2 regions of the Arthrobacter sp. StoSoilB13 genome follow, and region 2 is predicted to be linked to the other one. Evidence: predicted binding sites of a transcription regulator. Region 2 holds the regulator's gene; the other holds the start of a gene.
What was found. Region 2 encodes Rex, which represses fermentation and respiration genes when NADH is low (regulators of the CRP and FNR family bind a similar motif). Its sites were predicted from a motif close to CTTGTGAANNNNTTCACAAG; they were not measured.
Positions count from the first base shown of each region.

Region 1: the regulator Rex is predicted to act here: its motif matches at 5,947-5,966, upstream of LDP01_RS05255 (glyceraldehyde-3-phosphate dehydrogenase).

Region 1 is NZ_AP024647.1:1,105,770-1,116,175, forward strand. It holds gene mptB (polyprenol phosphomannose-dependent alpha 1,6 mannosyltransferase MptB) at 1-491, opposite strand, end outside; gene orn (oligoribonuclease) at 641-1,276, shown strand; tRNA gene LDP01_RS05225 (tRNA-His) at 1,409-1,481, shown strand; gene def (peptide deformylase) at 1,619-2,191, shown strand; gene LDP01_RS05235 (acyltransferase domain-containing protein) at 2,196-2,636, shown strand; gene LDP01_RS05240 (hypothetical protein) at 2,656-3,051, shown strand; gene LDP01_RS05245 (HNH endonuclease family protein) at 3,036-3,836, opposite strand; gene LDP01_RS05250 (hypothetical protein) at 3,959-4,168, opposite strand; gene LDP01_RS05255 (glyceraldehyde-3-phosphate dehydrogenase) at 4,240-5,727, opposite strand; RNA gene rnpB (RNase P RNA component class A) at 6,014-6,405, opposite strand; gene LDP01_RS05265 (YaaA family protein) at 6,463-7,227, shown strand; gene LDP01_RS05270 (zinc ribbon domain-containing protein) at 7,248-7,985, opposite strand; gene LDP01_RS05275 (Nif3-like dinuclear metal center hexameric protein) at 8,075-8,986, opposite strand; gene msrA (peptide-methionine (S)-S-oxide reductase MsrA) at 9,135-9,659, shown strand; gene cysK (cysteine synthase A) at 9,726-10,406, shown strand, end outside.
Region 2 is NZ_AP024647.1:2,098,305-2,108,710, reverse strand. It holds gene LDP01_RS09850 (DUF1961 family protein) at 1-125, shown strand, start outside; gene LDP01_RS09845 (acetylxylan esterase) at 176-1,198, shown strand; partial or broken gene LDP01_RS09840 (3-deoxy-7-phosphoheptulonate synthase) at 1,418-2,576, shown strand; gene LDP01_RS09835 (helix-turn-helix domain-containing protein) at 2,737-2,949, shown strand; gene LDP01_RS09830 (30S ribosomal protein bS22) at 3,121-3,219, shown strand; gene LDP01_RS23715 (endonuclease domain-containing protein) at 3,407-3,730, opposite strand; gene LDP01_RS09825 (hypothetical protein) at 3,723-4,373, opposite strand; gene LDP01_RS09820 (HAD family hydrolase) at 4,525-5,340, opposite strand; gene LDP01_RS09815 (glutaredoxin family protein) at 5,670-5,924, shown strand; gene LDP01_RS09810 (redox-sensing transcriptional repressor Rex) at 6,009-6,716, shown strand; gene LDP01_RS09805 (hypothetical protein) at 6,759-7,634, opposite strand; gene LDP01_RS09800 (hypothetical protein) at 7,770-8,597, opposite strand; gene LDP01_RS09795 (YceI family protein) at 8,791-9,342, opposite strand; gene LDP01_RS09790 (histidine phosphatase family protein) at 9,558-10,223, shown strand; partial or broken gene LDP01_RS09785 (TlpA family protein disulfide reductase) at 10,228-10,406, shown strand, end outside.

The sequences.
Region 1 (10,406 bases), 990 kb from region 2:
GCACCCAATTGGAAGTAGTTCGGGAGGGCGGAAATCCCATTCTCGTAGGGATTCATTCCCTCAACCATGAGTCTGCCTTGGCCGATGTAGGCGTAGACGTCCCTGCTGAACAGCGGGACAGTGAACATCATGGGCAGTCCCCAGGCCACCACGGCCTGCAAAGTGGCCTTGCGGGCTTGGAGTCCCCAGACCCGGACACGCTGCCCCAGGCGCAGCCAAGCCCGGACAAGCAGCATGCCACCGACAGCCAGCAGGACGATGGAAAGCGCGACGCCAACACCTTCGGTACGCATCCAGATGAAAAGCGGAAGCCGTCGAAGTTCAGACACTGGTGCGAGCCAGCCAACGCCCAGCGAGCCGAAGACAAGGAACATCGAACCAATGAAACCGGCGATCAGCGGGGACCTGGCGTTATCCACTTCGATGGCAGCAGCAACCGCAGGCGGCGCTTCTTTCCCTGCCTTCTGGGCGGCGGGTACAGGCACCGTCATGTGGTCTTCATCCAATCGTTTGCCCGTTGCGTTCCGGGACAGAAATCTGAATCTCTGGGGGCTGTCCACGACAGGAAGAAAGGACACTGCCGTGCTCAAAAATCCTACCATCGGAGCACTTCGAACCGCCTGAAGGATAGGCTAGGCGCGTGCCTATTACTAATGAACGCATCGTCTGGATTGACTGCGAAATGACCGGCCTGGACCTCAAGAACGACGCCCTGATCGAGGTTGCGGCGCTCGTGACGGACTCCGAGCTCAACATCCTGGGCGATGGCGTGGACGTCGTCATCAAGCCCGACGACGCAGCGCTGGAGCAAATGAACGACTTCGTTCGAGACATGCACACCCGCTCAAAGCTCCTTGACGAACTCCCCCACGGCAAGACGATGGCCGAGGCCGAGGCGCAGGTGCTTGAGTACATCGAGAAGTGGGTTCCAGACCCCCGCAAGGCCCCGCTGGGAGGCAACTCCGTAGGCACGGACAGGATGTTCCTGGCCAGGGACATGCCGAACATTGTGGAGCACCTCCACTACCGCGTCATCGATGTCAGCACCATCAAGGAACTCTCGCGCCGCTGGTTCCCGCGGGCATACTTCCAGTCGCCGGCCAAGCATGGCGGACATCGCGCACTGGGGGACATCAAGGATTCCATCGACGAGCTCCGTTACTACAGGCAGGCCGTTTTTGTGCCCGCCCCTGGGCCTGACACGGCTACCGCGCAGCGCATCTCCAAGGACATCACGGCTACTGCTGAGACTCTGGGCTCAACGGAAACTATGTGATCTGCGCCATTTTTGAAGGTTTTTTCGTCGAAACCGGCAAAAGTGGACTTTTCACCCCAAAACAGCAGGTAAGCTATTTGTCGTTGCCTTCACGGAATGCCGGTCATACGGACTTACCGAAAAAGGCACATGGTGGGCGTAGCTCAGTTGGCAGAGCGCCTGGTTGTGGTCCAGGAGGTCGCGGGTTCAACCCCCGTCGCTCACCCCGCCGAGATTGGCTCAAAAAGCCGGTTTCCACAAAGGCCGCACCGGTTATCCGGTGCGGCCTTTGTTTTGTTTTGGCCCGGCTGCAGTCGCATGGGTTGCTTCCGGAACACAGCGATCAACCAAGGAAGAGCTGAGATGACCGTCCTCCCTGTGACCATTTGGGGCGAACCCGTTTTGCATCGTCGGGCAAGTGAAGTCGAAGTATTCGATGACGATCTCCGGAAACTCATCGCGGACATGTTTGAAACCAATGAAGCCGCGAACGGAGTAGGCCTCGCCGCACCCCAGGTAGGAGTCGGGAAGCGCATCTTTGTGTTTAAGTACGCGAACGACGACGACGCCCCTGATCAAGGCGTTCTGGTCAATCCCGTGTTGACCCTCTCAAAGGTCTCAGGCGCCCTCCCCGACCCGGAAGAGCACATTGAGGGCTGCCTGTCCTTCCCCGGAGAGCACTACCCTCTGCAGCGTGCCGAATGGGCCCGCGTCCAAGGCTTTGATGGTGACGGAAATCCTGTGGACTTCGAAGCCACGGGCTGGTTCGCTCGAGTCATGCAGCACGAGTACGACCATTTGGACGGCAAGCTTTACGTCAACCGCCTTGTGGACCGATATGCCAGGAAGGCAATGAAGCAGGCCAAGAAGAACGGTTGGGGCGTTCCCGGATTGACATGGATGCCTGGCGTCGACCCTGACCCGTTCGGACACTGATTCGATGAGCCAGGCACCCCATGCAGCATTGTTCGAGCTCTTGGACATTGCCGGCGAGGACGCCATGGAATGCGCCGCGCTCCTGGACAGAGCCCCCAGTGGCCACGTCCTGGAAGCATTGGAGCTTCTGCAGGAGCGGCTTGGCACTTTTCCGGCCGACAGTATTTCTCCCGACCGGATTTGGCCCGGCCAGCCCGTCGAGAGCGTCTGGATCGAGGCACTGCTCCGCTTCGCACCCAGAGTCCACGCATACCATCTGAAACTGGGTATCAGCACTGACGTCTCAGCAGCCACGCTGGCCGACGTAGGGCTCCAGCTGCGCATCAACCGCCGCGTCCACGGACATTTTGGCCTGGACACCTGGAGCTGGCTGACGTTGCATATGGCAGGGAATCTGTTCCGCCTCGGGCCGGTTGCAATTCCATTTGATCCGGAGCCGGTGTGACGACGGCCCAGGGGGCAACGTGGCGTACGCATCCGATTGGATCCTGGGTGTCCATATTCCCGAAGACGGCGGCCTCTCCCCTGCGCTGGTCGACGCCAGCTTTGACGAGGCTCGCTGGTTCTTTCCCCACTATTTCCCGGACAAACCGGCCACTGTGGCCACGTGCGAGTCCTGGATGCTGGATCCTTATCTGGTTGCGCGGCTTCCTGACAGCAACATCGCATCCTTCGCCCGCCGCTTCACCCTGGATCGGTGCACCGATGCCCCCACTGATGCCGTGTACTTCACGTTTAGGCAGCGGGGGCTCGGGAACCTGGACAAACTACCCCGGGAGACTTCGCTCCAGCGCATAGTCCTGGAGAGAATCGACGACGGCGGTACCTGGCAACTGGGGCACGGTCACCTGGCGCTGTAGATGGTCTGCTGATCCGGGCAAGAAGACAGGACGCGCATCATGGCATCCTTCTCCGACTGTGTGACCCACAGCTTGTACGCTGCCTTGACGGAGATCTGGCGCGCTACGTAGTGACACCGGAAGTTCTTGTTCGGAGGGAGCCACGTGGCCGCGTCGCCGGCGCCCTTCTTCACGTTCTCCGGCCCATCAGCCGCAATCAGGTTCAACGGATCATTTGCCAGCCTTTGGCGTTGCTGCACCGTTAACTGCTTGGCACCCTTCTGCCATGCGTCGGCCAGGGCGACAATGTGATCAATCTGAACTTCAGCGCTGGTGTCCTGGCCCCGACGGAAGGTTACGTGGGCGCCCGTGTAGGGTTCCTGAAACTCTCCCGTGGCAACCCTGCATGAGGAACCACTGGTGAACTCCACGGACGACAGGTCCCTGCGCAGGATGTCGTTCCTGGTATCGCATCCGTTTCGATCGGCATCCAGCCACGCCTGGCCGAATGCGGTTCGCTCATAGTCTTCCTGGGATGCGCGTCCCTTGACTTCCAGCTGTGCGAGTGCCGCGCTAGCCTTCTCCGCGGGAACGGCCTCGATGCCGGTAATGGGTTTCATCCAAGCGGGATTAAATACCGGCGCTTCACTGGGACCGGACACCCATGGCCCGGCTGCATCGAACTGGCCGGTGGACAAGAACCAGGACAGTCCTGCCGCGAGGGTTACGGCTGCCAATCCTAGAATGGCCCACGCCTGACGTGATCGTCTGCGCGCGCGTTTGTAGGCAGACCAGGTGATACTCAAGGGGCTCCGTCCAGTCGGGGTGGGTCGTGTCCTATGAGCGTAGGACACGGCACCGACAGTCAGAGCCGATATCCACAGTGTGTAGGAGAAGTCACACTGCAGTGATGGGGAACTTCCCCGGGTTACTGCTCACGCATAACGCGTTGGAGGTCTTCGGCAGCCACCTCCAGCAGCGTACGCAATTGCTGGACGCGTTCGTCGCTGACGTCCCCCGCCGCGTTTGCTGCGATGGCCTGGTCCAGCAGTTTCTGTGCCTGCTTGTGGTTGGCCCGTGCTACATCCAGCGCATGTTCCAGCGTTGTCTCGTGTTCCAAAGTCGATTCATTTTCCATGAACCCATTTTGGTCAGGTTTCCCGACTGATACCAGTAACACAGCCGGGAAACCCGTGAATACTTCCCGGCTTAGGCGTTCGCTGCCTCAAGCACTGCAATAGGCGCCACGATGTCGCGGGCAGGGAAGGACGGCGGGTTGACGCCGGCCATTTCCTCCATGACACGGACAACCTGGCAGGAGTAGCCGAATTCGTTGTCGTACCAAACGTAGAGCACGAGGTTCTTGTCGTTGGAAATAGTGGCCAGACCATCAACGATGCCTGCGCGGCGGGACCCAACGAAGTCGGTGGAGACAACGTCCGGCGAGTCGATGTAGTCGATCTGCTTGCGCAACGGTGAGTGCAGCGACATTTCGCGGAGGTAGTCGTTGACCTCATCGCGTGTGGTGCCCTTGGCGAGGTTGAGGTTCAGGATCGCCATGGAAACATCCGGGGTAGGTACGCGGATGGCGTTACCGGTGAGCTTGCCCTGAAGTTCCGGAAGCGCCTTGGCAACAGCCTTGGCTGCCCCTGTCTCCGTGATGACCATGTTCAGTGCTGCCGAGCGGCCGCGGCGATCTCCCTTGTGGAAGTTGTCGATCAGGTTTTGGTCGTTCGTGAACGAGTGCACCGTCTCAACGTGGCCGTGGATGATACCGAATTTGTCGTTGATGGCCTTCAGTACCGGAGTAATGGCGTTGGTCGTGCACGACGCGGCCGTGACGATCTTGTCGTCATCGGAAATGTCGGACTGGTTGATTCCGTGGACGATGTTCTTCAGGTCGCCCTTGCCCGGAGCCGTCAGCAGGACGCGCGAAACACCCTTGCTTTGCAGGTGCTGGGACAGGCCTTCCGCATCGCGCCAACGCCCGGTGTTGTCCACTACGAGGGCATCCTTGATGCCGTAGGCGGTGTAGTCCACGGTTGCGGGGTTGTCGGAGTAGATGACCTGGACCTGAACGCCGTTGGCGGTGATGGTGTTTGCTTCTTCATCCACGCGGATAGTTCCCTCAAAGGAACCATGTACGGAGTCGCGGCGCAGGAGGCTGGCACGCTTGACGAGGTCGTTCTCGGCGCCCTTGCGGACAACGATGGCACGCAGCCGCAGGCCATGCCCGCCACCGGCCTTTTCAATCAGGATGCGGGCCAGGAGGCGGCCGATGCGCCCAAAGCCGTACAGCACGACGTCGGTGCTGGTGCGGTCATCAGCGCCACGCTTTCCGACGATTTCAGCGAGCTCGGCCCGCAGGAAGTCATCCAACGAGGTGCCGTGGCCCTCGACACGGAACTTCTCCGTGAGACGGGCAATGTCGATTGCAGCCGCACCGAGTTCCAGCTCAGCAAGAGCGTTCAACAGGGGTGCGGTTTCTTCGAGCAGGAGCTCGGTGTTGCTCATCCGGCGCGCAAAGCGGTGGGCCTTCAGGATGTTCATGGTCGACTTGTTGATCAGGCTCCGGCCGTGGATGCTCGTGACCACGTTGTTTTCCCGGTACAACCGGCCGATCACCGGAATCATGGCCTCGGCGAGAGCCTCCCGGCCCATCCACTTATCAAGACAAGAATCTGACGTCTGGCTCACAGAACTACCTTCCTTGGGTCAACCACATACGTCCTCGTATGCAGATGGCGGCCGCCCGGAGTAATCCTGCGGCACGAGCACTGGACGGGCTTCGGTCCACCCACAGCGCCTTGAACGATTGCAAAGAAAAGACCGCCGGCTGCGAACGCAGTCCCGGCGGCAGAACATCTACGTTCATAACAAGTCTAAGGCGGAAGGGCGCCCTCTTGGGCGCCCGGGGGCGTGAAATCACTCACATGGCAGTCACAATGGACATCACATGCCTGGGACCTCAGTGGCAAATATGTGGATGGGTTGACCGATACGCCGGGTTCTGTCATCCCTTGCCGTTGCCGGCAAAGGAGTGGCGGCCATCCATCTACGAACGCCGTTGCCGGCGCCCTCCAGCAGCCTACCCGGACACTCGGGCGAGCAGCCCTCAAACGTGCCCTGTCTGGCCTTGCTCCGGGTGGGGTTTACCTAGCCTCCCCGGTCACCCAGGGAGCTGGTGGTCTCTTACACCACCGTTTCACCCTTACCTGCCGCACGCTGCTGCAAGCATCAGCACGCGCAGGCGGTCTGTTTTCTGTGGCACTGGCCTGCGGGTTACCCCGAGTGGGCGTTACCCACCACCCTGCTCTGCGGAGCCCGGACGTTCCTCGAGCCACTTGCGTGACGCGCGACCGCCTGGTCAACCCATCCGCCGTACAGTCTACCGGCGTCGAGGGTTGCCCCGGTCCCCGGTAATATCGTCTGGTGCTGATTCTGCTGCCGCCTTCCGAAGGCAAGACCCCCGCCGTCAAAGGTCCCGCCGTCGAATGGGAGTCGCTCAGCTTTCCGGAGCTGAACCCGTACCGCGCCAAGGTCCTGGAATCGTTGGGCACCGTCAGCGCCCACGAGGACGCGCTGGCACTGCTGGGCGTAGGTGCCTCGCTGAAGGACGACGTCGAACGTAATACCCGGCTGCACGCGGAACCGGCGGCCCCGGCCCATCAGGTCTACTCAGGAGTCCTGTATGACGCGCTCGGCTTCAAGTCCATGACGCCGGCCCAACGACGCAAGGCAACCGAAACGATTTTGGTGGTTTCGGCACTGTGGGGCGTTATCGGCTTTGGTGACCAGGTGCCGGCTTACCGGCTGTCCATGGGAACCGCACTGCCCGACGTCGGACGCCTCGCCTCCTTCTGGAAGCCGAACCTGAATGCGGCCCTCGCCAAACGGGCTGAAGGAGAGCTGCTGGTTGATTGCCGTTCCAGCACGTATGCAGCTGCGTGGGCTCCCCCGGCAGCGCAGACCGTCACGGTGAATGTATTCAACGAGGCAAACGGCAAGCGCACGGTGGTCAGCCACTTCGCCAAACACACCCGTGGCGAGTTTGCCAGGCATCTGCTGACCAGGCGCGGCAAGGCCCCTGCCACGCCCGATCAACTGCTGAAGGCCGCCAAGGAAGTCTGGGCAGCGGAACTTGTGCCCGGGGCGGCCCGCAAGCCGCATGCCCTCAATATCATTCTGGGCAGTTAGGTCAGTTCCGCTCGGCTAGGTCAGTTCCACTCGGCCGAACGGACCAGGATGCATCCGGAATCAGGGCAAAAGACGATGTCGTCGTCAGCCGCAGCCTTGACTTCAGCGAGGTCGCCGGGGCTGAGCATCATCCCTGAACCTTCCGATTTACCGTGGAAGAGCCTGGCGGCACCGACGCCGCGCTTGGCTATGGTCTTCTCATAGACTGCGAGCATTCCGGCGTCGAGGGCCTCCGCGAAAGCCGCACGCTGCCCGCGGACCACGGTTTCCTCGGCCGCGATCTCAGCAATCGCCTCATCCAGTTCGGCGCGGATGCCGGCAAATGAACCCTGGATGTCATCCACGATGGTCTGTTGCGCGGCCTGGCGCTCCCGCAGGGTGTCCAAACGTTCCAGGATTTCAAGCTCAACATCTTCAAGGTCGGAGCGGCGCTTATTAAGGGACGCAATATCACTTTGGAGCGCTACGAGGTCCTTGGAGAGGCCGGTTCCGCTATTGAGCCTGGCTTCGTCCCGTTCGATGCGGGATGCGACCTGTTCCACGTCAGCTTCCGAACGACGCAGTTCGGCTTCGGCGTCGTGTACGGCCATCTTGGCCGCGCCCAACTCACCATTGGCAACGTTGAGTGCATCCTGCAGGTCAGCTATCCGGGGATCTGTTTCCAGCACCTTCCGGCGGCCTGCCAACGACTTGAGCCTGGCGTCCAGTCCCTGCAGTTCAAGCAATTTCAATTGTTCTGCCGGTGCTGCTTTCGCCACGCTTACCTCCGCTTGTTACTTCCGGGCCTGGGGATCAGTTCCGGATGGACGGGCCCCTTTTTATTGGGACTGTCCGTATCTTCTAGACTCTAGTCCCCGCCGGGAGTGAGTATGAAGTCCCAGGGATCGCTGTTGGTGCTGCTCACACGGATCTCGACGTCGTAGCCCTGATCAGCCAGTACGTTGCCGAGCGCTTCCGCGGCTACGGGCAGCCACAGCCATTCACTGGCAAAGTGCGATACGTCAATGAGGTACGGACGGCCGTTGACGGCACCTTCCCGCGCCTCCGACGCCGGATGGTGCCGCATGTCTGCTGTCACATACACATCTGCGTTGCTGGCCCTGACGGCATCGAACAAGCTGTCCCCGGCGCCACCGCAGACGGCGACGCGCCGCAGCAGACCGTCCTTGTCGCCAGCCACGCGGACCCCTCCGGCCACTGCGGGGAGCATCCCAAAGACGCGGGCAGCGAAATCACCCAAGGTCATGAGCTCAGGAAGATCTCCAACCCGGCCAATGCCTTCCTCGGGCAAGCCATTGGCGGCAGGGGTCAGTGGGGCAACATTTTCCAGGCCAAAGGCGTCCGCCAACACGTCCGATACGCCCCCGACGGCGGAGTCACCGTTCGTGTGGACGGTCAGGAGTCCGGTGCCCGCCTCGATAAGACGGTGCACGGCCAATCCCTTCGCGGACGTGGCCGCGACGGAGTTCACGCCTTTGAGCAACAACGGATGATGCGTAATGAGGAGTCCTGCACCCCACTCAATGGCCTCGTCGATGACGGCCAGGGTGGGATCCACGGCAAACAGGATTTTGGTGATCGGCGCGGTGGGGCGCCCCACCACGAGGCCTACCTCATCCCAATCCTCAGCCAAGGATTCCGGCCAGAGTTCCTCAACAGCAAGCAACACCTGGCCAAGGGTCGGGTCCCCGCTTGCTTCCACTGTCCCGGCGTCATCGCCGGAATCCGCATCGGAAATGGCGGTGTCTACTGCTTCCATACTCTTATTCTTACCTACTGGGCCCGATAGGGCAGTCTTGGTTGCTGCCGCGCCTGCCCAGTGACGTACCCAGTGGCGTTCCCGGTGGCGTTATTGTCCCGTAAGGTATTGCGGGAATCATCAGCCCCTCCAATCCATTGAAGAGATCATGAAAACTTTTGTACTTGGTGGTGGATGCTTCTGGTGCCTTGATGCCGTGTACCAGAAAACCCGCGGCGTCAGTTCCGTGGTCTCGGGCTATACGGGTGGCCATGTCCGAAACCCTGACTACTACGACGTCTGCTCGGGAATGACCGGTCATGCAGAGGTAGTTGCGGTGACATTCGACGAGACCGTGGTGCCGGAGGAGGTCATTCTTGACATGTTCTTCGCGCTGCATGACCCCACCACGTTGAACCGGCAGGGCTACGACACAGGTACCCAATACCGTTCGTCGATGTTCTACACCACGACGGAGGAAAAGATCCTCTTCGAAGAAGCCATCGAGCGCGCGCAAGCACTTTGGGCCGATCCGATTGTGACGGAAGTGAGCCGGCTACCCGAGTTCTATGAGGCAGAGGAAGTCCATCAGAACTACTACGCCAAATTCCCGTACCAGGGTTACTGCCAGGTCATCATCAATCCAAAACTGGCCAAAGCGCGGAAATATTACTCTGCATGGCTAACTGCTTAGCAGGGTTTCGATCCTGCTGGTTAGGCTGACCTCAGCATTCCCTCTTCAGAGATAGGCATAATCTTCATGGCAAGGATCTACGACGACGTCACCCAGCTGGTCGGCCGCACTCCGCTGGTCCGTTTGAACCGGCTGACCGAAGGCCTTGAGGCCACCGTTGCGGTCAAGCTTGAGTTCTACAACCCGGCCAACAGCGTGAAGGACCGCATCGGTGTGGCCATCATTGACGCCGCCGAAAAGTCCGGTGCCCTGAAGCCGGGCGGAACAATTGTCGAGGGCACCTCCGGCAACACCGGAATCGCTCTGGCCCTTGTTGGTGCCGCACGCGGCTACAAGGTCATCCTGACCATGCCTGAGACCATGTCCACCGAACGTCGTGTCATGCTTCGCGCCTACGGTGCAGAGATCGTACTGACTCCCGGTTCCGAAGGCATGCGCGGCGCTGTTGAAAAGGCCCAGGAGATTGTTGCCAACACGGAGAACTCCATCTGGGCGCAGCAGTTCGCCAACCCGGCCAACCCGGAGATCCACCGCAACACCACTGCCGAGGAAATCTGGGCGGACACAGACGGCGAAGTAGACATCTTTGTTGGCGGCGTCGGTACCGGCGGTACCGTGACCGGCGTCGGACAGGTCCTCAAGGAGCGCAAGCCCGAAGTCCAGATCATTGCAGTCGAGCCCAAGGACTCCCCCATCCTTAATGGCGGCAGCCCGGGTCCCCACAAGATCCAGGGTCTGGGCGCCAAC
Region 2 (10,406 bases):
ATGATTTGCCCCTCTTCGACTGGGTGGACACCAGCCAGGAACTCCTGGGCAGCGGCTACTTTGGAATCCGCCAAATGGCCCCTCTGCGGGCGGCTTACCGAAACCTCTTGATCACTCCCTTGTAAGTCCCCGTCCTGGTGACCGGCGACACAACCCTATGACGTAGGATGTCCTCATGCCTCTCTTTGACCTGCCCCTTGAGCAGCTCCGTAACTACACCTCCAGCGCCGTTCCGCCTACTGATTTCGACGCTTTCTGGGAGCGCACCCTCGCCGAGGCCAGGGCCTTGCCCCTGAATGCTGCGTTCGAGCCCGTGGACAACTACCTCAGCGTCCTGGACACATTCGACGTCACGTACTCCGGCTTCGGGGGAGACCGCCTCAAGGGCTGGCTCCACGTTCCATCGCACCTTGAACCAGGGCAGCAGCTTCCCGTCGTCGTGGAGTACATCGGCTACTCCGGCGGACGCGGACTGGTCAACCAGAACACCCGGTGGGCGCAGGCTGGATACGCCCACTTCATCATGGACACCCGCGGCCAGGGCTACGGGGGCGTATCCGGTGACACCCCGGATCCACATCCGTCGGCCGGCGGCATCAACTATGCAGGCCTGATGACCCGGGGAGCCGGCCACCAGGACGATTACTACTTCCGCCGGGTCTACGTGGACGCCTTCCGTGCCGTAGAAGCGGCGCAGAGCCATCCCGCCGTCGACCCTTCCAAAGTGGTGCTGGCCGGTATCAGCCAAGGAGGTGGCATTACAGTGGCGGCCGCCGGACTGGTGGCCGGAAGGCTCGACGGCGTGATCGCCGCGCTGCCCGACGTCCCCTTCCTGCAGGACTTTCCCCGTGCGATCGACATCGCGCCTCGTGGGCCATACCCGGAAATTGCAGGCTTCCTGGGGAGGCATCGCGACAAGTATGAGCCCATGCTTGCCGTGCTGAATTACTTTGACGGCGTGCATCTCGGCCGGGCAGCCACGGTGCCTGCCCTCTTCTCAGCAGCCCAGATGGACGATATTTGCCCTCCGTCAACCGTGTTTGCAAGCTTCAACAACTACGGAGCTGGAAACCCGGCTTCGGGCGGAAATGCGCCCGCCAAGGACATCGAGGTCTACCGCTTCAATAACCACGAGGGCGGCCAGGAGCACCACTGGATCAAGCAGCTCCAGTTCCTCCGCAAACTTTTGTCATCATGACGGACCCAATTTGCCCGGTTTGACGAACCGCGGTTATGGTGTGGCTATGACTAAGCGTTGGTATGCATATTTTTCGTTGGCTCTGGAGGGGCCCGCGTCTAACTGACACGCATCCAACTTTCCTTCAGAGCCAGCAGGGCAGAGATTATTCTCTGCCCTTCGCCATATCCGGCGGGTTCTGAAAAGGGGCCCGCTCCGCATCCGGAACAGGACCCAGAAATGACCAGCATCGCTGCAGAATCCACCGAGACACTCGATAACGAGGCACTCCCCGCTGCCGGGAAAGCTTCCCAGCCCGCCACCTCCAACTTGCGGGTGGCCCGCTTCGAGCCGCTTCCAGCCCCTCAGGACCTCATCGCCGAGTTGCCGCTGGACGCCCGCTCAGCTGCCGTCGTCGACCGTGGCAGGGATGAAGTCCGGGCCATCATGGACGGCGTCGACGACCGCCTGCTGGTCATCGTCGGGCCTTGCTCCATCCACGATCCCAAGGCCGGCCTGGAATACGCGCGCCGACTGGTCAGCCAGGCGGAGAAGCACAAGGAAGACCTGCTGATCGTCATGCGGACCTACTTCGAGAAGCCCCGCACCACAGTCGGTTGGAAGGGCCTCATCAACGATCCCCACCTGGACGGCAGCCACGATATTGCCGCCGGCCCTGCGGGCAGCCCGCGGCTTCCTCAAGCAGGTCACCGCGCTGGGACTGCCCACCGCCACGGAGTTCCTGGAACCCATCAGCCCCCAGTACATGGCGGACCTCGTCTCCTGGGGTGCAATCGGCGCCCGCACCACGGAAAGCCAGATCCACCGCCAGCTCGCCTCCGGGCTGTCCATGCCCATCGGCTTCAAGAACGGAACCGACGGCGACCTCCAGGTGGCCATCGATGCCTGCGGCGCGTCAGCGGCTGAGCAGGCTTTCCTCGGAATCGACGACGACGGCCGGGCGGCTCTCGTGGCCACGTCCGGCAACCCGGACACACACGTGATCCTGCGCGGCGGCCGCAAGGGCCCCAACTACTCGCAGGAAGACGTTGCCGCTGCCTCCGCCAAGCTCGCCGCCAAGGGACTGAACCCACGCCTGATCGTGGACGCCAGCCACGCCAACAGCGGCAAGAGCCACCACCGCCAGGCCGAGGTTGCCTTGGAAATCGGTGCGCAGCTTGAAACCGGTTCTTCTTCTCCTGTTGCCGGCGTGATGCTGGAGAGCTTCCTGGTGGGCGGGGCGCAGAACCTCGACGTCGCCAAGCAGTTGGCTGGTGAGCAGGAACTGGTCTACGGCCAGAGCGTGACGGATGCCTGCATGGAATGGGACGTCACTGCTTCAGTGCTGGAGCAGCTCGCTGCGTCGGCCCGGAAGCGCCGGCTGGTTCCGGGGGAGTAGCCGGAGTAGCCGGGGAGTAGAGTCCCACTTACCGGAAATGCTTTCACATTGGTCACTTCAGCCTCTAGAGTATCTAGCACATGGTTGTTTGATGGCTCAGCATCGGCACACCGTTCTACTGGGGGTGTCCTGTCCAGCTGAGAGCAAAGGAATATGGGAAATGTCCGCGGAGACTAACTTCTCGAATGCGCGTTTCATGACTGTGGCTGAAGTAGCCGACGTCCTGCGTGTTTCCAAAATGACTGTGTATCGCCTGGTCCACTCAGGGGAAATGCCTGCCGTCAGGTTTGGCCGCTCCTTCCGGGTGCCTGAAGAAGCCGTGGCCCAGTACCTCAAGGGTGCTGTGGTCGACGGACAATCGGAGACCGCCTGAGGGCGCCGGAGTCCGTCCCGCGGACCGTGGTCACGGGGTGCCCCTTTGAAGCGGTACTCTGTTAAGGAACGTTTTACGTCAATGTAAGAATCTGTCAGTTGTACTGTCTGCTGCTAGTCCGCGGATCCGTTCCAACAGACAGGACCTTCATCTAGTTTGTAAGGAACTTTCGTGGGTTCAGTTATTAAGAAGCGCCGCAAGCGTATGGCCAAGAAGAAGCACCGCAAGCTGCTTCGCAAGACTCGCCATCAGCGCCGCAATAAGAAGTAGAGATACTTCACCAAGCGTGAATGCCCGTTGCCTCCAAGGCGGCGGGCATTTTTGCTCTCTCACATCCTGCCCCGTTTCGCCGGATGTTCTCTCACTTCCTGGCCTGTTTGGCGTGATGTTCTCTCACTTCCTGGCCTGTTTGGCCGGATGTTCTCTCACATCCTGACGCGTTTCGCCGAATGCTCTCTCACATCGCGTTCCTGGCAAACCCCGACGCAACGGATGGATCCATCCATGCAGTCCGTAGGGCCCTCTTGATCTGCCGAACGGCATTGCCAAAGTTGTCCGCCTGGTCTTCTTTTCCAAAGACAAGGACTGTCCAACCGGCTGCTCTAAAGGCTTTATCCCTGCGCCGATCGCTATGCATCTGCTCCTCCTCAAGGTGATGGCCGCCGTCGTACTGGATCGCGAGGCGACGGGCCTTGAAACCCAAGTCCGCTGAGGGCGAGAAGGGGTCGTTCGCGCGCAGCATCACCTGAAGCTGAGGTTCCGGCAAATTGGCATCAAGCATGGCCATACGTAGCAAAGTCTCTGGAGCCGAGTCGGCCCCCGACGCGCATAAGGTCCAGGGCTTGCCGTGCACGGACTACGCCTTGGCGGTTTTTGTGTCGTTCGACCATGTTCCGGAGCTGCTCGGCAGTAGCAAACGGTGCATCGCGCCCCTCAAACTCGGGCCGCGGAATGCGGATCAACTGATCTGCCACGCATACGAGGTCATGAAGGGGGAGACGACGCGCCAAATCCAGCCATGTTCGGGCTCGAGTGCTCATCCAAATCCCTTGCACTTGCTCAATCTCCCCCTCGAAGTGCTTTTCCGTGTGCCCGATGATGCCCTTGCGCCGAACCGATGGCAGATGTCGGGGTTTGCTCAAATGCAGTTCATTGGAATCCGAAAGCCAAGCTGGCAAGACAAAACCATAGAGCCTGGCGGCAGTTGTGTGGGAGATCCAAGCGCCAGGGCTGGCTGAGGAAAGGGAACGTGCGGCTGCCGGAAGGTCGAAATCCCAATCGCTTGGCCGGTACAAACCACGGCTAACGGGAAGAATGTTGCTGCTGCGCCAAATGGCTGCGGGGTTGATGCCCGCTGCTTTGGCTTCGTTCAGGCTGAAAGGCCGCAAGATCGGGCCGGACGGGTTGAGTAGCGAATTCTGCATACCCGCATTGTTTCTTGGAAGCGGCAAAGCGTGCAGAAGTTATCCACAGGCAGACCAGTGCTAATGGAGGATGTGAGAGCGGAACGGTGGAAACGCGTTGGGATGTGAGAGCGGAACGGTGGAAACGCGTTGGGATGTGAGAGCGGAACAGCTAGCGGGGACCACGGAACTTTGAGAACCCACGCCACAATCCGTAAATGGCTCCGCCGACGGTTGCGGCCTTAAGTCCTAGGGTTGCTGCACGGCGTCCGGAGCGGAAGTCGTATACAGGCCAGTTGTTGTCGCGGGCATGCCGGCGCAGCTTGGAGTCGGGGTTGATCACCACGGGGTGACCCACCATAGTCAGCAGCGGGATGTCATTGGCAGAGTCGCTGTAAGCCCAGCAGTGTTCCAAGTCCAAGCCTTCTTGATCAGCTATGAGTTGGACGGCGATGGCCTTGGCCGGCCCGTGCAGGATGTCACCCACAAGCTTGCCGGTATACATTCCGTCATGGACCTCGCCCACGGTCCCCAGCGCGCCCGTCAGTCCGAGCCTTGTTGAGATGACTGTGGCAACCTCAATGGGTGTGGCCGTCACTAACCACACCCGTCGGCCTACACGAAGGTGCTGCTCCGCGAGTGCCTTGGTTCCGGGCCAGATCCGTGACTCGATCATTTCGTCATAAACTTCTTCGCCGAGGGCTTTGATGTCCTCCACGGTTATCCCGGCAGCCAAGGTCAGGGCCGAGTCGCGCACGGCATGGACGTCGTCCATATTCTCGCCACGCATGACAAATTTGAACTGCTTCCACGCGAAGCCAGCCGCCTGGGACAGGGTGAATGCCTTGCGTTCGTACATCTTGCGGGCCACGTGGAAGAGGCTCGCGCCCTTCATCAACGTGTTGTCGACGTCGAAGAAAGCGGCTTCGCCGGTGTGCTGTGGCACCTTGGCGTCGGCGACCACGGCGGCGTTCTTCTCGTCGGGCATGCCTTGAGTCTAGTCAATCGCCCGGCCCCGGCGTTGAGGGCGCACGGTGGGCGACCGCCGGGGTGGATGTGAGAGAGGGATGGCCGGGAAGGGGGTGGGATGTGAGAGAGCGTTGGTGGTTTGGGGGTGGGATGTGAGAGAGGGATGGCCGGGAAGGGGGTGGGATGTGAGAGAGGGATGGCCGGGAAGGGGGTGGGATGTGAGAGAGCGTTGGGGGGGTTGGGGGTGGATGTGAGAGAGGGATGGCCGGGAAGGGGGTGGATGTGAGAGAGGGATGGCCGGGAAGGGGGTGGGATGTGAGAGAGCGTTGGGGCGGTTACCGTTGTGTCATGGCTATTCCCGACGTCGTCCTCCTCACCAAAGCTGACTGCCACCTGTGCACGGAGGCACGTGCCGCCGTCGAGCGCGTTACCTCGGCACTGGGCATCCAGTGGACCGAGCAGGCAATCGACGGAAAGGCAGAACTGCAGGAGCGTTACGCGGAGGAAATTCCAGTGGTGCTGGTGGACGGGGTCCAGCGCGACTTTTGGAAGATCGACGAGCAGCGCTTGACCCGTACATTGAAAAAAGTTCTCGAAGGCTGAGGACCACGGGACTCTGTTACCCGGAAGTACCGGCTTTTGTTGAGTCCGCCCCAAGGGCCATAGAGTGGAACAACAAGCGACGCAATGGAGAAAACCGTGACTGCGCTGGAACCGTCCCCGGGGGCAACAAGCGGGGACAACGAACCTGCCGCCAAGCAGATCCCGCCCGCGGCTGTGGCCCGGATGACTCTCTATTTGCGCGCGCTCAACTCGCTCCTGGCAGAAGGCGTGGAACGTGTGTCATCGGACGCGTTGGCCGAGGCTTCAGGCGTCAGCTCCTCCACGCTCCGCAAGGACCTTTCCTACGTGGGCTCGTACGGGACCCGCGGGGTGGGCTACGAAGTCCAGTACCTGAGCCGTCACATTGCTGCAGCCCTTGGCCTGACGCACGACTGGAAGGTCGCAATCGTCGGCGCCGGTAACCTCGGCAAGGCCCTGGCGCGGTACGGCGGCTTCGAGTCCCGGGGATTCGACGTCGTAGCTATTTTCGACGCAGACCCCATGGTGATCGGCAACGAGGTGGGTTGGTTGCGGGTCAGCGATTCAGCGGAACTTGAACGTGTCCTGGAACGCACCCACACCAACATGGTGGTGCTGGCGTTGCCCGCCACAGTGGCCCAGGAAGTCTGTGATCGCGTCATCGCTGCCGGAATCCGGAGCATCCTGAGCTTTGCTCCGGTTCTCCTGCAGGTTCCGCCGCACGTGAACCTCCGCAAGGTGGATATGGCCACCGAGCTGCAGATCCTGGCGTACCACGCACAACGGGCGCAGACACCGGGTCAGGCTGTCTAGCCTTTCCGGGTCCGCGCCCGCTGTGGAACGAACTGCCGTGGTTTAGCGGCCGTACGGGTTCTGGTAAGGGTTGGCGAAAGGCTGCGGCTTACGGAAATAGGGAGCCGACGCCGGCAGGTACAGCAGGACGATTGCGGCAACTCCCAGCAGGATCACCAAGAGCTGCAGGATGCCGTACGTAGCACCGAACTGGAACAGTCCGGCGAGGCCGAGGACGGAGATCGCCGCGAAGACGGTGCCCAGGATCCTGGCCCAGTTCTTGCCCTTGCGGACCGGGAATGCAACCAAGGCGTAGAGGCCCAGGGACACGATGGCCCCAATGATGGCGGCAACGACGATACCGCCACGCATGCCTTCCAGGGAGCCTTCCGGGAATTCAGTGCCCTGCTGTGCAGCCTGCTGGATCATCGAGTTGATGAAGGCATCCGAGCCGGTGGTGGCCAGGATCAGCGAGCTGATGGCGGACAGGATGCCCGCTGCGATGATCATCCAGAAGGAGATGTTGACCAGCGGGGGAACCGTAGCAGGCCCTGGCTGCTGGCTGGGCCAGTTGGTGTCCTGCCCGTATTGCGGGGCCTGCTGACCGTAGGGAGACGGCTGCTGGCCGTACGGCGACTGCTGGCCAAACTGCGGCGACTGTTGGCCAAACTGGGGAGCTTGCTGACCATATTGTGGAGCCGGGGGCTGGCCATATTGGGGAGCAGCCGGGGACTGCTGACCGTACTGCGGAGCGCTTGGCTGCTGACCATATTGGGGAGTCTGCTGGCCATACTGCGGTGCCGACGGCTGACCGTACTGCGGCATGGATGGCTGGCCCGGCTGCTCAGGCTTGTTGGCGTCGCCCTTGTTATCACCGGTGTTGGGATCGGCCGGTTTGGCGTCCCCGGCGTTGGACGGCGGGTATGGAGCGTTGCTCATGGCATTCCTTTGCTTGTTCGACTGCTGGTACGGCTGCCGGGATCAGCAAAAAGACCCTGCCCCCAGCCTGGTTCTGCTTCCACCGTACCTCCGGGGTCCGGTGCTGCGGATGATCACACGCAGGAATTTCCTGCTTCAGATGAAATCATCACGATGGCGTACGCCTTCATGATGAAGGCCGCGGTGGTCCAATGGACCACCACGGCCTTGTGCACCTGTCAGGGCGGCTTGGATGAGAGCCCGACGGCGGTACTTCAGGCAGGTTAGACGGCGCCCTTTACTGCCTTGAACCACAGCTGCGAGTTCGGCAGCCACATCAGCACAACGGCCACTGCGCTGACCAGGAAACCAAACCAGTTGCCACCCAGGCCCTGCACCGGGTCCGCCGGCGTTGATGGAGCCAAAGATAGCGAGCAAGAGCGAAACTGCGGCAAGGATGGTAAGAGCCAGCCGTGCCCATTCCTTGCCTTCCTTCATTTTCATGGCGAGGACTATCTGGGCGGCCGCGACAGCCAGGCTGATGATCAGGAGAACCAGGAGGAGTGCGGCGACGCCCGGCATGAAAGCGAACGCCGCGATGATGGCGAAGAGCCCAATGAGGCCAAACAGGAGCCCAAGGAGCCCCGAGATGACCCAAATGAAGTACGACACTTTGAGTTCGGTGGGTAGGCCCATGGTCTTGAAGAGGCCCGAGAAACCACCTTGCGGAAGGACGTCATTGAAGTTGCGGGGGCCGTCGGTGGGCATTTCGAAGTGGAAACCGCCCGCCTGTCCCGGCTGGCCTGGCCCGGGCTGCGAGTATTGGCCAGGCTGCGAATACTGACCTGGTTGCGACGGCGGCTGGTAGCCCTGGGGTGGTTGGTAACCCTGCGGTGGTTGGTAACCCGCAGGAGGAACATTGCCGGGCTGCGGAGGCTGGGAGCCGGGCTGCTGAGGCTGTGGTGCTTCATCTGGGTTACTCATGGCATCACTTTAGACCGCAGGTTGAGGGATGCATAGGAAATTCGGAGCTGCCTCGCAGTGAACTACAGGGTGTTTGCCGAATAATCGCAGGGTGACCAATGAGTATGCGAAACGGCGCCCCCACAGCGGAACTGTGACGGGGCGCCGTTTACTCGGGACTGCTGTACGAGTTCCCGTGCAAGCTGCTGTGGATCTAGGCAGCTGCCGGTGCGATGAACGCGAGTTCCAGGTTGATGACAACCTTGTCGCTGACCAGGACGCCACCGGCCTCAAGCACGGCGTTCCAGGTCAGGCCGAAGTCCTTGCGGCTGATGGTGGTTTCGCCGGAGACGCCTGCACGGGTGTTGCCGAAGGGATCCACTGCGACGCCGTTGAATTCGGTTTCGATGGAAACTTCCTTGGTGACTCCCTTGATGGTGAGATCGCCCACAAGATCGAAGCCGTCGCCGTTTGCCTTGACGTGGCGGGAGACGAAGGTGATCTCCGGGTACTTCTCCACATCGAAGAAGTCTTCGCCCTTGACGTGGCCGTCGCGGTTGACGTCGCCGGAGTCAAAGCTGGCGGTCCGGATGGTTGCGTTGACCTTGGAGTCCGTCAGCGTCTCGCCGACTTCGAGGGTTGCTTCGGCATCCTTGAAGACGCCGCGGACCTTGCTGATACCTGCGTGGCGGACGGTGAAGCCGATCTCGCTGTGGGAAGCGTCGAGGGTCCAGATGCCGGTGGTGACGTTGGCGGGAAGGGTCATCATGATGTTTCTCCTGTATGTAGTGGAAGGTACCGCTTGCTTACCCGGCGGACTGGTTGATGCATTTACTTGAAACGTCAACCGAGCTTCGTGTCTAGTATAAACATGCATATGCATCTTTTATTCCAACTCCACGGAACATTTTGAGAAAACTTTGAGTTCTACTGACGGTAGAAGATTTCGGATCGCCCCGCTTCTTTGAGAAACTGGTAAACATGCCCCAAGCAACTGTCCATCTGCTTCGCCATGGCGAGGTCCATAATCCCGATGGCGTCCTCTATGGCCGGCTGCCTGAATTCCATCTCTCCGAGCGGGGCCGGGAGATGGCCCGCATGCTGGCCGAGCACTTCACCGTCCGCGCAAACGAGGGTGCCAGGATTGTCCACTTGGTCGCCTCGCCGCTCACGCGCGCCCAGGAAACGGCAATGCCCACTGCCGAGGCGCTCCATCTCGATATCCATACAGACCCCAGGATCATCGAAGCAGAGAACCACTTCGAGGGACTCCACCCCACGCGCAGCGAATTCCTGAAGCCCAAGCACTGGCTCTATTTCCGGAACCCCCTGCGCCCGTCCTGGGGCGAGCCCTACAAAGAGCAGGCCGCACGCGTCATGGCTGCCGTTGAAGATGCGCGTGTCAAGGCGATCGAATTGGGTGGCGACGGCGCGGAAGCGATCCTCGTCAGCCATCAGCTTCCCATCTGGTCCACCCGCCTGTCCGCCGAGGGCCGCCGGCTGGCGCACGACCCCCGTAAGCGTGAGTGCACCTTGACCTCCCTGACATCCCTGGTCCTGGACGAGGACGGCAGGATTGTGCGGGTCGAATACAGCGAACCTGCTGCCGTGCTCCTTCCCGGTGCAGCAAGCACTCCGGGGGCGTAGGCACATGGACAACAACGTTTCGCGTCGCGGCGTGCTCACAGCCGGTGGTGTCCTGTTGGCAGGACTTATCATGGGCCTGTCGGCCTGCGCCCAGAAGGACTCCCTCGCAGAGCAGGCCCGAAAAGGCGACAACAAGAACTACGTGGCCGGGGATGGTTCCGTCACCGAGTTCGCCAAAGCGGA